One region of the Jeotgalibaca ciconiae genome, then DNA from elsewhere that is predicted to be linked to it. Evidence: a T-box and tRNA genes for the amino acid it is inferred to sense, from the RefSeq annotation. Region 1 holds a T-box; the other holds one or more tRNA genes.
The links. A T-box is a leader RNA that pairs with one kind of tRNA and senses whether it is charged. The one in region 1 lies ahead of leuS (leucine--tRNA ligase), so its partner is inferred to be a tRNA-Leu.

Region 1 (7,815 bases):
AGCACCGATTTCTTTATTTTTTGGGAGATAACTTTCTGCATTTTCATGACCGACTTGATGAAGAGTGACTCGTTCGCCTAAACCGGTCAGCAGTAATTTCTGCCTCGTTTTTTCTATGGCAGATGCTTGGATATCAAAACCGATAACAGTACCTCTGGAGCCCGTTAATTGAGCTAGCAAAATGGTATCATTTCCATTACCAACTGTAGCATCTATTACCAAATCTCCTGGTACAATGGTTTGTTTTAATAAATCATGACTAAAACTAACTGCATTTTTAAGCATAAAGAAACACCTCGATTTTTTTTATTATCATAACATACAGGAGGCAAGTGGATAACTGAAAATACATTTGTTACAATTTGATTACTTTTATAACAATTCATAGAAAACCGTAAACGAATTGACAAAACAATCTATAATGGAATTAATATGATAATTTTCTAATTTTTGATAGGAGTGGTATATTTGGATATCTCTAGAAAGCAGCTGCATTCCATAAAAAGAACAAAAGATGTACAAAAGAAAATACTGAATTCAACCCGTAAGATTAAAAAAGGGTTTGCTTTAATGGGTGCTTCTGTCCTTGTTTCAACAATTGCTATGCCTATTCAACAAGTGATGGCAAAAGACAAAGATTCTGCTAATCAACCTGAAACTAAAAAATACTCTGATAATCCATTTCTCAATTCCATTATTGCTCCTGCATCAAGCATTGCAGCAAAAAATGACTTATATGCATCGGTAATGTTGGCACAGGCTGTGCTTGAAAGTGGTTGGGGACAAAGTGGATTAGCTGCTGCACCCAATTATAATTTGTTTGGCATCAAAGGAAATTATGAAGGAGAATCGGTGGTAAAAGACACCTTGGAGGATAATGGAAATCAAGAATATTACAATATAAAAGCAGAATTCCGTAAATATCCTTCTTATACAGAATCATTGGAAGATTATGCACAATTATTGAAAAATGGAACAAGTTGGGATTCAAACTTCTATAGCGGAGCTTGGAAAAGCAATGCGAAAACTTATAAGGATGCGACATCCTATCTAACTGGTAAGTATGCGACAGATACTGCTTATAATACTAAATTAAATCGTATTATCGAAGAGCATGGCTTGACGGCTTATGATACACCTGGATCGTCTACACCGCCTGCTCAAACGGATGATAAGAATACAGAATCAAACAATACAAGTGGACAAACCTACACTGTTAAATCAGGTGATACTTTATATCGAATTGCAGCAAATCATGATACAAGCGTTGTTGACTTGATGACATGGAATAAATTAAATAGCTCAAATATTTATCCTGGAATGAAATTAGTTGTCGGTACTACTTCAACTCCACAAGAAACAGTGCCTGGAGCGGGTAACACTACACCAAACCAATCAGGAACAGCGAATCAAACATATCAAGTAAAATCGGGCGATACACTGTGGTCTATCAGCCAGAAATACAATGTGACAGTTGCTCAAATAAAGAGCTGGAATAATTTATCAAATGATATGGTTCAACTGGGACAAACAATCAAGGTTTCTGCAAGTGCTCAAACTGAAAAACCAGCACCGGAAACAAATACAGGGAATCAAACCAATAATAACTTATCTGTTCAATCAGTGAAAGTTGTCAACGGGGACACCTTATATCGAATCGCCACAAAAGTAGGTATCTCAGTATCCGAACTAAAAGCAATCAACGGTTTGACTTCTGATAATATTTTCCCGGGGCAAGTTCTCAATACGAAAAAGACAAGTTCTGTAGAGGAAGAACCAGCAACAGAAACTCCTGTTACAACGGGAAAAGATTACACCGTTCAAAAAGGAGATACCTTGTATCGTATCGCGCTGAACGCTGGAGTTTCGGTTAATCAAGTTAAAGAGTGGAATAAATTATCTTCCGATAATATTTTTATTGGACAAATTTTAAAGTTATCTACCAATGTGCAGGTTGAAAAGCCATTGGCAAATACAAATAATCAAACAAGCACGGCAACTGCTACTACTATTACAGTAGCAACTGGCGATACTTTGTATAAGCTTGCGACAAAAATAGGTATTTCAGTATCCGAACTGAAAGCAATCAATGGTTTGACTTCTGATAATATTTTCCCAGGGCAAGTTCTCAATACGAAAAAAACAACTTCCGTACAGGAAAAACCCGTAACAGAAACAAATACAAACACCCAGGCAAGTACGACAACTGCTACTACAATTACAGTAGCGTCAGGTGATACTTTGTATAAGCTGGCTACGAAAACTGGCCTAGCTATATCGGAACTGAAAGCAATCAACGGACTGTCTTCCGATATTATTTTCCCAGGACAAGTTCTCAATACGAAGAAAACGACTCCTGTACAGGAAAAACCCGTGGAAGAAACAAACGTTATAAATGGTAAACAGTACACTGTTCAAAAAGGAGATACCTTATACCAAATAGCAACAAAAGCAGGGGTTTCAGTAAACCAAATGAAGGAATGGAACCAATTGTCTTCTGATATTATTTTTGTAGGACAAAGCTTGCAAATTGGCTCAGCTGCAATTGTTGTAGAAAAAGAAGCGCCTGTCCAAATAAACACTTATCAGGTTCAAAAAGGTGACACACTTTATTCAATTGCTAAAGATAATGGGGTAAGTCTTACACAGTTGATGGAATGGAATAATGTTAACAGCACAACAATTTATCCAGGACAAGCGCTTAAAGTAAAGTAGCTTATTGAAATAATTGGATATATTTGTTAGAATACGGTAAATAAAATGAAAAACGTTGAGAAGGATTAGTAGAGTGGAAGATTCGCTAGAGAGTGCATGGTTGGTGGAAATGCACGTTTTCTATACTTGAACTCACCTTTCAGTTGCAATACTGAATAAAGTAAGTATTGTCGGTTCACCTCGTTAGCGGTATGAGAAGAGAATAGCTATTCTAAAATAATAGGTGGTACCACGATAAAATCGTCCTATAGATTTCCCAAGGGATTTCTATAGGCTTTTTTATAGACTAGGGGATTATAAGTTCAGCCATCAATGTCTAGCTCCCAAGTCCTGACCTAGTGAAAAAAAGATAAATTTGGCCCATTGCGCGCTTCGCTGCTCATTCAGGGTCAAATTTCCTATTTTTTCATAGGTCAAGGCGGACTTGTCCGCTTTTCTTATTCTACGTTTTTAATATCTTTATAAAAGGAGCAAAGAAAATGTCTTACAATCATCAAACGATTGAAAAAAAATGGCAAAAATATTGGGATCATCACCAGACTTTCAAAACAGAAAAAAACACGGAAAAACCAAAGTATTATATTTTGGATATGTTTCCCTATCCTTCGGGTCAAGGCTTACATGTTGGGCACCCTGAAGGGTATACCGCAACTGATATTCTAGCGAGAATGAAAAGGTCACAAGGCTATAACGTCCTTCATCCCATGGGATGGGATGCATTTGGTTTGCCAGCAGAACAATACGCACTCGATACTGGTAATGATCCAGCAGAATTTACCGCTCATAATATTAAAACCTTTAAGCGCCAAATTAAATCTCTAGGTTTCAGTTATGACTGGACAAGAGAAATCAATACAACGGATCCTGATTATTACAAATGGACACAATGGATTTTTACAAAGCTTTATGAAAAAGGTCTCGCTTATGAGGCAGAAGTTTCCGTTAACTGGTGTCCTGCATTAGGAACCGTGTTGGCTAATGAAGAAGTAGTAGATGGAGTAAGTGAACGTGGGGGACATCCTGTGTATCGCAAACCAATGCGCCAATGGATGTTGAAGATTACAGCATATGCAGAACGTCTATTGGATGATCTAGAATTAGTAGATTGGCCGGATAGCATAAAAGAAATGCAACGCAATTGGATCGGTCGTTCAGAAGGTTCAAACGTTACTTTTAAAATTAAGGATACTGATAAAGAGTTTACAGTATTTACAACGCGCCCGGATACATTGTTTGGTGCAACTTATACAGTAATGGCTCCTGAATTGCCTTTAGTGCAAGAAATCATGTCGGACTCTCAAAGAGCAGAAGTAGAAGCATACATCGATTCAGTTGCTCTAAAAAGTGATTTAGAACGTACAGAACTAGCAAAAGATAAAACAGGGGTGTTTACTGGTGCTTATGCCATAAACCCTGTAAATGGGAAAGAAATCCCGATTTGGATTTCGGATTATGTTCTTTCAACCTACGGAACCGGCTCAATTATGGCGGTACCTGCTCATGATACACGTGATTATGAATTCGCATCTAAATTTGGACTAGAAATCGTTCCGGTTTTAGAAGGTGGAAACGTTGAAGAAGAAGCATATACGGGAGATGGAGCTCATATCAACTCAGATTTCCTAAATGGAATGGATAAAGCTACTGCTATTAACACGATTAACGAGTGGTTAGAGAATAAAGGAGTCGGAGAGACAGTTATTTCCTATCGCTTGCGTGACTGGCTGTTTTCTCGTCAGCGTTATTGGGGAGAACCAATTCCAGTTATTCATTGGGAAGACGGCACAACTACCACTGTTCCAGAAAAAGACTTACCGCTGAATCTGCCAAAAACGGATAAAATTCAACCGAGTGGTACGGGTGAATCACCACTTGCCAATATCGATGAATGGGTAAATGTTGTGGATCCTGAAACAGGTCTGAAGGGAAGACGAGAAACAAACACTATGCCTCAGTGGGCAGGTAGTTCTTGGTACTTCTTGAGATTTATGGATCCCAAGAACAGAGAAGCTATTGCAAGTGATGAAGCGATGGATTATTGGCAAAATGTCGACTTATATATCGGAGGAGCAGAGCATGCCGTTCTTCATTTGCTTTATGCACGCTTTTGGCATAAATTCCTTTATGACATTGGTATTGTCAAAACAAAAGAACCTTTCCAAAAATTATTTAATCAAGGAATGATTCTAGGTGAGAACAACGAAAAAATGTCTAAATCAAAAGGAAATGTAGTGAATCCGGATGACATTGTCGCTGAATTCGGTGCAGATACTTTGCGACTTTATGAAATGTTTATGGGACCTTTGGATGCAAGCACCGCTTGGAGTGAAAAGGGGATTGAAGCAAGCAGACGCTTCCTAGACCGTGTATGGCGTCTTTTCATCGATGATGAAGGCGAAGTCCGCGATCGTGTTACGAAAGTCAACACAGGAGAACTAAACAAGGTCTATCATCAAACTGTGAAGAAAGTAACAGAAGATTACGAGCAACTTCATTTTAATACAGCTATTTCGCAAATGATGATTTTTGTGAATGAAGCAAATAAAGTAGATGCGTTGCCAATTCAATATGTAGAAGGGTTTACTCAATTACTTGCGCCTATTGCTCCTCATTTGGCTGAAGAAATCTGGGAAAAGCTTGGCAACAAAGAAAGTCTAAGTTATATTTCTTGGCCAGAATATGATGAAAGCCAACTAATAGAAGATGAAATTGAAGTTATTTTCCAGATTAATGGAAAATTAAAAGCACGAGCAAATGTTGCAGCTTCTCTAACAAAAGAAGAATTAACAGAAGTAGCAATGGAACATGAAAAAATTAAAGAAGAGCTCGAAGGGAAAACAATCCGTAAAGTAATTGCAGTACCTGGAAAACTTGTAAATATTGTCGCAAATTAAGACGGCAAAAAGGATGGACAAATTGTCCATCCTTTTTTATAGACTAGGGGATTATAAGTTCAGCCATCAATGTCTAGCTCCCAAGTCCTGACCTAGTGAAAAAATAGGAAATTTGCCCCATTGCGCGCTTCGCTGCTCATTCAGGGTCAAATTTCCTATTTTTTCATAGGCCAAGGCGGACTTGTCCGCTTTTCTTAGCGTACTCGTAATTGTTGTCCTACGCGAATGAGATTTGGATTACTGATTTTATTCCAAGAAACGAGTTGTTGAACAGTGGTATTGTAGCGCAATGCAATGGCGTATAGGGTGTCACCACTTTTTACTGTATAAGTGGTTGTTGCAGGTGGAGTTGAAGAGTTACCACCACCACTGTTAGATATTTTGAGAACTTGACCAACCCGGATGAGATTCGAATTGGCGATGTTATTTAATTGAACAAGCTTTTGTACGGTAGTGTTATAACGAAGGGCAATGGCATAGAGAGTGTCGCCGCTTTTTACCGTGTAAGTAGTGGTAGGTGCTGTAGGAGCAGTTGGGGTAGTCGGAGTAGAACCACCTGGAACTTTTAGAACTTGACCGACCCGAATCAGATTTGGATTTGTGATACTGTTCAATTGAGTCAATTGTTGCACAGTCGAATTAAAACGAAGGGCAATGGCATAAAGTGTATCGCCGCTACGTACTGTGTAAGTAGCTTGCCCTGTGTTCGGTAATGTTGGGTTACCAGTGATACCTAACAATTGAGAAATTGTAACGAAACGATAGCCCATATTCTTTAAGGAAGGAATAATTTTTTCTAAAGCTGATGGGGTTCCACTTGCACCTGCACCTGTATGCATTAAAATAATAGAACCAGGCACAATATTATTGAGAACACGATTGGTAATATCTGTGGAACTGTTGCCGGTCCAATCGATGGAATCAATCGTCCAATGCAGTGTATAGGTATAGCCAGCATTTCCTACGGTACTTAGTGTAGAAGCATTGGTTGCCCCATATGGTGCTCTAAAAAATGGTTTTGTGCTTTTATTAGTCAAATTCTTCACGATAGTCTCAGTCCGGGAAAGTTGGCTAGTCATTTCAGAAGTAGATATTGTAGTGAAATCCGGATGATCGAAAGAATGATTTCCAATATCATGTCCGGAAGAGACTGCTTTTTTAATTATTTGAGGATGGTTATTTGCTCCTGCACCTGTTAAAAAGAAAGTAGCTTTCACATTATTCTTGGTGAGAATATCTAAGATTTTATTAAAGTTTGTTCCATCTGAACCATCATCAAATGTTAAAGCAACAATTTTTTCGGAAGTACTGCCTTTGATAATAAATTGAGAAGAAGCCGCATGAACGCTTGGTGCAATTAGAAGGAACGTCATAAGGAATGACAGGAAAATAGAAAAGAAGGCTCTCCGCATTCTTTTAGCTCTGTTATTCATTTTAATCCCTCTTTCTTTAAGAAAACATCATGTGTGATCTTGAAGTTGACGATAAGATGTCAAGAAAGAAAAATATTCGTTCAACAGAGGACTAGGTATGATGGTAGAAGATGATAAACGAGGCGGAAGGGTAAATAGATGACCGTTATTCTACTGTTATTATACCATAACCTTAACGATAATGAACATTTTAATGTCTTATGTGTCATTTTGAGTAGATGGAAATAATTGTTTAGGAAGGCTATAATGGAAAAGCAGCACAAATATTCATTGTATTGAAATCATTTAATAGTTTGGTAAAATAATTTAGATGTACATTAAAGATGATAGGTCGAGGTAAAAAACATGCAGAAATATAAAACAAGAGCTGAGAGAAAAAGAGCTGAAAAACAAAATCAGTTGAAACAAGATAAGTTTGAAATAGAAGATTTAGAGGAAATTACCACAGTTCCTTCTGAGGATAGTCCCGAAGAAGAAAGTGTCATGGAGAATCTTGGGGATTCTGAAGATAAAATGGTAGAAGGTACTTTTTGGATGACTTTCGGAAGTATTTTTTCCCGGTTACTGGGAGCTTTGTATATAATCCCATGGAATGCAATGATGGGTGCAAGTTCTCAAATAGGAAATGCTTTATTCTCCATTGGTTATACACCCTATCAATTCTTTTTATCTGTTGGGACTGCAGGTTTTCCATCTGCGATGTCAAAGCAAATTGCAGAATACAATGCGAAAAAACAATATAAAGCCGGACAAGAACTCTTTAAAAAAAGCCT
Region 2 (7,815 bases), 240 kb from region 1:
TTTTGTATTATTTCATACTCTTCTTCGCTTCCAGTTTGTTTATCCGGACTTAGTCCTTCTGGATAGGCTCCCACTATTGAAAAGTCAGCTGTAGATTCTATTTTTTTATGAGCGATTCCAGCTGGCAGCAATAAGACGTCCCCTTTTTTAAACGTGTAAATCTCTGCACCAGGTCCACCTAGCTGAACCTGGGCTTCTCCCGCTATACAACCGAGCACTTCATGCGTGTTAGAGTGAAAATGATGATAACTGAAAATCCCGTTTACCCAACCATTTGAATAACCATTTTCTTCAAACATATTTAATACATTTTGACCGCTATTTGAACCACGTATCAGTTCTGTAAGGACTTCTGGATAATAAAGCACAGGCAACGTATTATTAGGGAATGGATTATTTTCTTTCATGTATACTGTTTCTGTCATAGAAGAACCATCCTTTCAATAAACTTTTTTACTCAAATTAAGTTTGCCATTCTAGCTTTTGAATTGCAAAAAAGAAGCCTTATAAGTACATAAAGATATCCCCTGAAAGAATACTTTTCAGGGGATATTTTTTATGATGCTGCTCGTAATTCTTCATACCTTGTAACTTGCCATCCTTTTTCTGTTACCCACGAAAGATATACTTTATATACCTGTCCACTCTCAGAATCAGTAAAAGTAACCGTTACTCGTTGCTCTCCGTTATTACCAATCCAAGTGATAATCATGTTTGCAAGTGATACTCCCGTTACTTCTGAACTTGCTTCTTTCATCTCTGCCCAATCAACGCTTGTTTCATCATACTGCGTTACATGCGGTTCACTTTGTTCTGTTCCGATTGGTTCCCAATCACCCACATATGCACGAATGACATTTGGGTCATCTGAAGGAACTTCGTTTATTTCAGCTTCATCTTCCGATTCTTCAGGCTCTTCTGATGAGCTTTCTTCGGATTCTTCTTCTGATTCAGCACTTCCATCTTCACTGGATTCATCTTTTGGAGGAATAACAAATGACGAGTTATCACTTCCAGAATTTTGTCCTAGTTGATTCGGATCATTATCATTAGCAGAGCCTCCAAATAATAATTCAAATAAAATAATTACTACAGTTAGGACAATCAGACCGATTGAAAGATTCATGATCAGATTGGAACGTTTACTTTTTTTATGGCGTTTAGCACGCGTTTCTCTTTCTTCTTCAGGCATTTTTGCATCTCCCTTCCGCATAATACTAGCACATTTTTTATTGTTATTCTTTGATAATTTGGTTACGAGAATATTTCATAAGATTACAGGTTTTCCTCTTCTTGTTTTACTATTTTTATCGTCTTTAATCTAGTTTGTAAACTGAATATTGCATCTACTATAAAAATAGCAACCGCAATTGCTCCGGATATTAATAAAGCTTCGCTTAATCTCAATTGCCCTTCTCCGTAATCGCCGTTAATAAACGAAAAAACAGCTCGATAGACAGCTTCCCCAGGCACTAATGGTATAAATCCAGGTAGAAAATAAACAGTTGCTGGAGTTTTTAAATAACGAGCGAAATAATGAGATAAAAAAGAAATCACAACTGCAGCAAGCAATGTAGCAGGTATTTTCTCCAAGAATTCTAACCCTACCAAATAGACAAACCATCCTAAAGAACCTGTTATGGCAGAATGTAATAACGCTCGTTTTGGAGCTTCCAGTAAAATAGCGAAAAAATATACAGAAACAAAAGCAATAAGGGATTCAAGGATAATTCGTATCATAAACCTAATCTACCCCCAATCACTAATCCGGAACCAATGCCAATCGCAATAAAAATAGCAATCACAAAAGCCTCCAACACCTTTGCCCCTCCCGACATATAATCTCCTTTAAAAATATCTCGGACTCCATTTGTCATAGCGGTACCAGGAAGCAGCGGCATAATCGCTGAAACAATCAGCAAGTCACCTTGTAACCCCAATGGAACAACTTTTGTAATAAAACTCGTTAACAAAGCAATAATAAAACTAGCCACCATATCTAAAATAAATGGTCTGACCATCCATCGTCTCCCATAATGAGTAATAAGAGTCACTGTGGCAGATATAGGTAAAAGAAAGATAAAATCAATCCATTTCCCACCATACATAATTAAAATCATCTGAATAAAGCTAAATATCGCCAAGTTTTTTCGAAAAGCATCGTATTGAATTTCATCGATATTCTGTAAGAATGAATAGGCTTCTTGTATCGTAATAATCCCTTCAGTAAACCTTCGAGAAACATCATTAACTTTCGTTATCTTATTCAGATTTGTGGTACGGTTCGATATACGTTTCACAACTGTAATGGCATCCATATTCGGACTATCCAACGTTGCAATCAGTCCCGTCGTAATCGCGATTGCATCAATCATCTCTAAATTTGTTTTTTTCAAAATCCGAGTGACGGTCTCTTCAACTCGATAGGTTTCTGCGTTGCTTTCTAGCATGATTTTCCCTGCAAGTACAGCAGTGTCCATATATAATTCATAATCCATTTCAGGCATCGAATCATCTCCTTTCATGGTCTGTTTCTTTTCATTTTCAGTATAGCGTATTCTAACATTACTTTCCTTAGTTTCATTCGATTATTCCCAAATGTTATCTTTTGACTTTTATTAAAAAGAAGCATACCTTTACTTTAAGTGAAAAATATAAGGAGGGTTCAATATGTCAAACATTTTAATTACGGGTGCTTCTGGAAATATAGGAACAGTCTTAACAGAACATTTAAAGAAAAATCATTCCCTCACATTAGTGGATGTAGATTTTTCTGATTTTTTTGATTTTTTAAAAGAAGGAACTGAGATAAAAGAAATTGATTTAACTGATCCTGAAAATGTAAACGGATTATTCGAGGGAATCGACTATGTTATTCATTTAGCTGGCGATCCCCGTCCTGATGCTGACTTCTATGGTTCACTTTTAGATTTAAATTATAAAGTTCCCCACAATATTTTCAAAGAAGCTGTTAAAGAAGATACATCTGTAAAGAGAGTCATTTTCGCGAGCTCGGTTCATGCTATTGGAGGGTATCCTCCCAATGTTCAAGTGAAAACAACCGATTATCCTCACCCAGCTGACTTATATGGCGTTTCAAAAGTCTACATGGAGGCTCTTGCAAGCTATCATTCTTACAAGTATGGGCAGGAATTTATCGGCATTCGTATTGGCGGATTCGACAGCGACATCACTCCAGGAACTGCTGATGCAGACGGGCTAGCGACTCATTTATCTAAACGGGATATGTGTCATCTGATTGATTGTTGTTTGACAGCAGACTTGAAACAACCATTTTTACTTGTTAATGGCGTTTCGAACAACCGATTCCCTCGCATGGATATTTCCCAAGCCTATTTTGATATCGGTTATTCTCCTCAAGATGATGCATTTGAAATGCAAGGAGACGGCGAATACGATTTTCATGAAGAGGATGATATTGAAGTGGATCCTAAAAAATAATCCCTTTTACAAAGATTCACAAAAAATGATATTCCTGCTATGATAAATGTGAATTCTTACAAAGAAAGGACTACATTTACATGGCAAAACGTAAAGGAAGGCAAATACAACGGAAAAATATACAAGTGAAAGCTCCGAAACTTTATGATTCTTTAGGGAAGGAAAAGGAAATCATCTCGCAAGAGGAACAAGAAGCAACTTATGAAAATACTTTTCTTTTCACCATAATCGGAATGTTCGTCGGAATGCTGATTGGATATTTCTTAGATAATATGGCGCTCGGATTTGGAATAGGTATTTTAATTGGGGGTATGATTGATTCCATTTTAAATACAGCACGAAAGAAAAAATTCGAAGCTGAACTAGCTCCAAATCAAGAAACCAGCAAAAAAAACTGATACAGATTGCTTCAAAGTGTTGCATTGAGAAACCGCTTATGCTAAAGTATTGGTAACTGAATAGAACACTTATCACAAAGGGGTGCCTTTACTGGCTGAGACTGAATGAAAATTCTAACCCTTCGAACCTGACTTCGTTAATACGAGCGTAGGGATTGTGTGAGTAAAGAACACGTAATGTATTCTTCTCCTTTGTAGTAGGTCTGTTCCATTCTACAATAAAGGAGGAGATTTTTTTATGTCAAAAAATTTAAACATCTGGATTGAAGGTACCATTATGGCAGCGTTGGCGACGGCATTATCATTTGTTCCGTTGGATATAGGGCCAAGTTTTTCTATAACAGTTGGCCAGCCTGTTTTAATTTTATACAGCTTACGTCGAGGATTTGGCCCTGGGCTCGTGGCTAGCTTTCTATGGGGAGTTTTGCATATCTTTGTAGGAAATGCGGACATCCTTACCCCTCTTCAAGGATTCATTGAATACTTTGTTGCTTTTGGCTTTTCTGGTTTTGCTGGTTTATGGGCAAATAAAACCCAAGTTGCTATTAAAGAAAAGAACTGGGGTCTTTCTGTTGTGTACATTACAATAGCTTCCATTGTAGGAGTAATTGCTCGTTATTTTTGGCACACGATTGCCGGATACTATTTCTGGGGTCAATACGCTCCTGAAGGGTGGAGTGCATGGTTCTACTCCATTGTACTGAACGGAGCTAGTGCTCTTGCTACCGGAATCTTTACAATCGTCGTCCTAGTAATTATTTACCGAACAACTCCACAGCTTTATACATCGATAAATAAAAAACTTGGGTATTGATTGCTCGTAAATAAAAATAAGGACTCTCAACTATAAATTAGTTTGAGATCCTTATTTTTTTACATCTTGGCATTGTCAATTTCCCATTCTTGGTAGTGTTTTTATCCTAACTTTTCTAAAAAACAGCCTCGAAAATCAACAGATTTTTTCAAATCGGAAACAACTGCTATAATATTCTTTATATTCGCTGAGCGGTATTGACAGAAATCATTTCCAGTTCTATACTAAAGTAGTTGTTGCGCGGTCATGGCGGAATGGCAGACGCGCCAGCTTGAGGGGCTGGTGGGGGCAACCCCGTGGAGGTTCAAGTCCTCTTGGCCGCATTGGTATAACAAATTTTTAGAACTTCTCTTTTTGAGAGGCTCTTTTTTTTATCCACTTTCCTAAGTGATTTCCTTATATTTTATCGTATTTTCTTCCGACTAGTCATCATTTTCATTCATTGCCAATCAGCCCCAGCTTTCCTTTACATTTTCCACACACATACCTCTTTGTATCAATCTTTCTTTTTCTTATGTATTTTTGCTGGCAATTTTTACAAAGATATACTTTGTTCTTTTGTATTTCAGATTCATTTTGAAGGTTTTTTACATAGCGGGCGCCGCCTGTTCTCGCCAATAATTCTTTAAAATCTCCGTCACGATGGCGGTAACCTTTCCCCATAATATGAAGATGATAATGACATAGTTCATGTTTAATAACAGCAATCAGTTCTTCCATTCCATATTGGAGAAGTACTCGTGGATTAAATTCCAAATGATGGGTTTGTAATAAATATCTTCCGCCAGTTGTACGAAGGCGTCTATTGAAAGAAGCTGTATGGTTAAACGATTGTTCGAAGAATTCTAAAGAAATATCTTCTACCAAAGATTGTAATTCTTTTTGGTTCACATATATTCCCCTTTCTTGTTCCATTTAATTTAGCAAACAAACTAAGAATCTTCAACCACATTTAAATGGCTGAAGATTCTTAGTTTCTTAACGTTTATTTTTCTAACGCTTCTACAATCGCTTTATTAAAAACTGGCAAGTCATCAGGTGTTCTACTTGTTATCAAACCACTTTCATCTATAACAAGCTCGCTGTCTTCCCATTTCGCACCGGCATTTATTAAATCAATACCGACTTGCTTAACAGATGTCATTTTCTTCCCTTCAACTATTTTTGCATTAATCATTAGCTGCGGTCCGTGACAAATGGTAAAGATAGGTTTTTTCTCTTGATCAAAGTGTCGTACAAATTCTAGAAAGCGATCGTCCGCCCTTAGTTTGTCCGGTGAAAACCCACCAGGAATTAAGAGTGCGTCATATTCTTCCGGTTTCGTATCGTCAATTCCTTTGTCAATGGTAACTTCTGCATCACCTTGTTTTCCTTTTACAACATTTCCAGCTTCTTTTTCGATTGTAACTAACTCATGGCCAGCTTTTTTCAACTCTTCTGCAGGAGATGTGTATTCTGAATCTTCAAATAAATCAGTAAGTAACACTGCAATTTTTTTACTCATTAACGATTTCTCCTTTCATTTGCTACTTATAGTGTAACAAAAGATAAAATCGAGACCAAATAAAACGATTTCCCCATTTTCTTCGCTTTTCTTCTTATCTTAATTTACAATTAAATTAATAGAGAAAGGTAGGGAATGCTATGTTTATTGGTATCGCAAGTAAGTTAATTATCGGTTTTTTTGCATTAATGATTGTCATGCGAGCTATTGGCAAAAAAGCTCTTTCAGAAATAACCCCCTTTGATATTATCTACTCCTTTGTTCTTGGAGGAATTGTAGAAGAATCTATCTACGATGATCAGATCCATGCTCTTCATATGCTCTTTGCATTTCTTGTGTGGGGAGTCATTATTTATATAGTGGAATCACTTCTACAAAGAAGAGACTCCCTAACCAGAAAAATGAAGGGTCGCTCTTCCGTGCTCATTTTCAATGGCGAATTGAATATGAAAGAAATAAAAGATAACCACATTGAAATGGAACAATTACGAAGTATGTTGCGAACGCAAAATTGTTTCTCTTTAAAAGAAGTACAATATGCGGTCATGGAAATCAATGGACAAGTTTCAGTCATGAAAAAAGATGAACAACACCCTATCTTCAGTTACTTGCTGATTGACGAAGGTGTTATTGAAAAAAAGACACTTATAAGCATCGGGAAAGACATAAAATGGCTATATGAAGAAATCGCTAAATTAAATCACCTTTCCACTGAAGATATCGTTTATGCAGAATGGTCTAATGAAGAGGGATTTTATATAAAAACATATGAAGACTCCATTGAAGAGCAATATGAAATTGACGGCTAAAAAAGAAAGCTTCTCTCTATTTTCAATCAAAGAGAAGCTTTCTTTTCTACTCTGGTAACATTGTTAACGCAATACGCCCTTTATTTAAATCAACACTTTCAATCCAAACTTTAACAATGTCTCCTACACCCACAACATCTGATGGGTGTTTTACAAATTTATTACTTAATTTGGAAATATGAACGAGGCCATCTTGTTTTACCCCAATGTCAACGAATGCTCCAAAATCTACTACATTCCGAACTGTTCCTTCTAATTCCATTCCTTCTTTTAAATCTTCCATCGACAATACATCTTGTCGCAAAATCGGTTGGGCAATCTCTTCACGTAAATCTCTACCAGGTTTGGTTAAACCTTCAATGATATCTTGGAGAGTTTCTCTTCCTAAGCCAGTTTCTTGCATAATGAATGATTTATTTAAATTAGCTAACTCTTCGCGAGCTCTATCTGTTCCAACATCTTTTAACCCTAATCCTGCTAATTCCAATACTTGTTTTGCTTCTTTATAAGTCTCTGGATGAATATCGGTATTATCTAAGATATTTTTTGCATCAATAATCCGTAAGAATCCTGCTGCTTGTTGGAAAGCTTTTGGTCCCAAACGAGGAACTTTTTTCAATTGCGGTCGTCCAGTGAACGCTCCATTTTCTTCTCTAAATAAAACAATATTTGTCGCGATGGTTTTGTTTAGACCAGATATATGTTGCAGCAAGGGTGCACTTGCTGTATTTAAATTTACTCCTACTTGGTTTACTGCTGTTTCCACTACAAAATCGAGTCGTTCTGTCAAACGCTTTTGAGATACGTCATGTTGGTATTGCCCTACTC

Region 2: it has a tRNA-Leu gene. The T-box ahead of leuS (leucine--tRNA ligase) is inferred to sense a tRNA for this amino acid. The anticodon was not compared.

Annotation. Positions count from the first base shown of each region.
Region 1 is NZ_CP034465.1:2,850,399-2,858,213, reverse strand. It holds gene EJN90_RS13260 (tRNA (mnm(5)s(2)U34)-methyltransferase) at 1-285, opposite strand, end outside; gene EJN90_RS13255 (LysM peptidoglycan-binding domain-containing protein) at 469-2,715, shown strand; T-box leader at 2,762-2,966, shown strand; gene leuS (leucine--tRNA ligase) at 3,195-5,609, shown strand; gene EJN90_RS13245 (LysM peptidoglycan-binding domain-containing protein) at 5,804-7,042, opposite strand; gene EJN90_RS13240 (putative polysaccharide biosynthesis protein) at 7,388-7,815, shown strand, end outside.
Region 2 is NZ_CP034465.1:138,943-146,757, forward strand. It holds gene EJN90_RS00690 (cupin domain-containing protein) at 1-425, opposite strand, end outside; gene EJN90_RS00695 (YrrS family protein) at 557-1,192, opposite strand; gene EJN90_RS00700 (threonine/serine exporter family protein) at 1,276-1,740, opposite strand; gene EJN90_RS00705 (threonine/serine exporter family protein) at 1,737-2,507, opposite strand; gene EJN90_RS00710 (NAD-dependent epimerase/dehydratase family protein) at 2,671-3,462, shown strand; gene EJN90_RS00715 (hypothetical protein) at 3,543-3,860, shown strand; TPP riboswitch at 3,929-4,032, shown strand; gene thiT (energy-coupled thiamine transporter ThiT) at 4,099-4,674, shown strand; tRNA gene EJN90_RS00725 (tRNA-Leu) at 4,915-4,997, shown strand; gene EJN90_RS00730 (SprT family protein) at 5,110-5,565, opposite strand; gene EJN90_RS00735 (type 1 glutamine amidotransferase domain-containing protein) at 5,660-6,178, opposite strand; gene EJN90_RS00740 (DUF421 domain-containing protein) at 6,319-6,987, shown strand; gene EJN90_RS00745 (Tex family protein) at 7,034-7,815, opposite strand, start outside.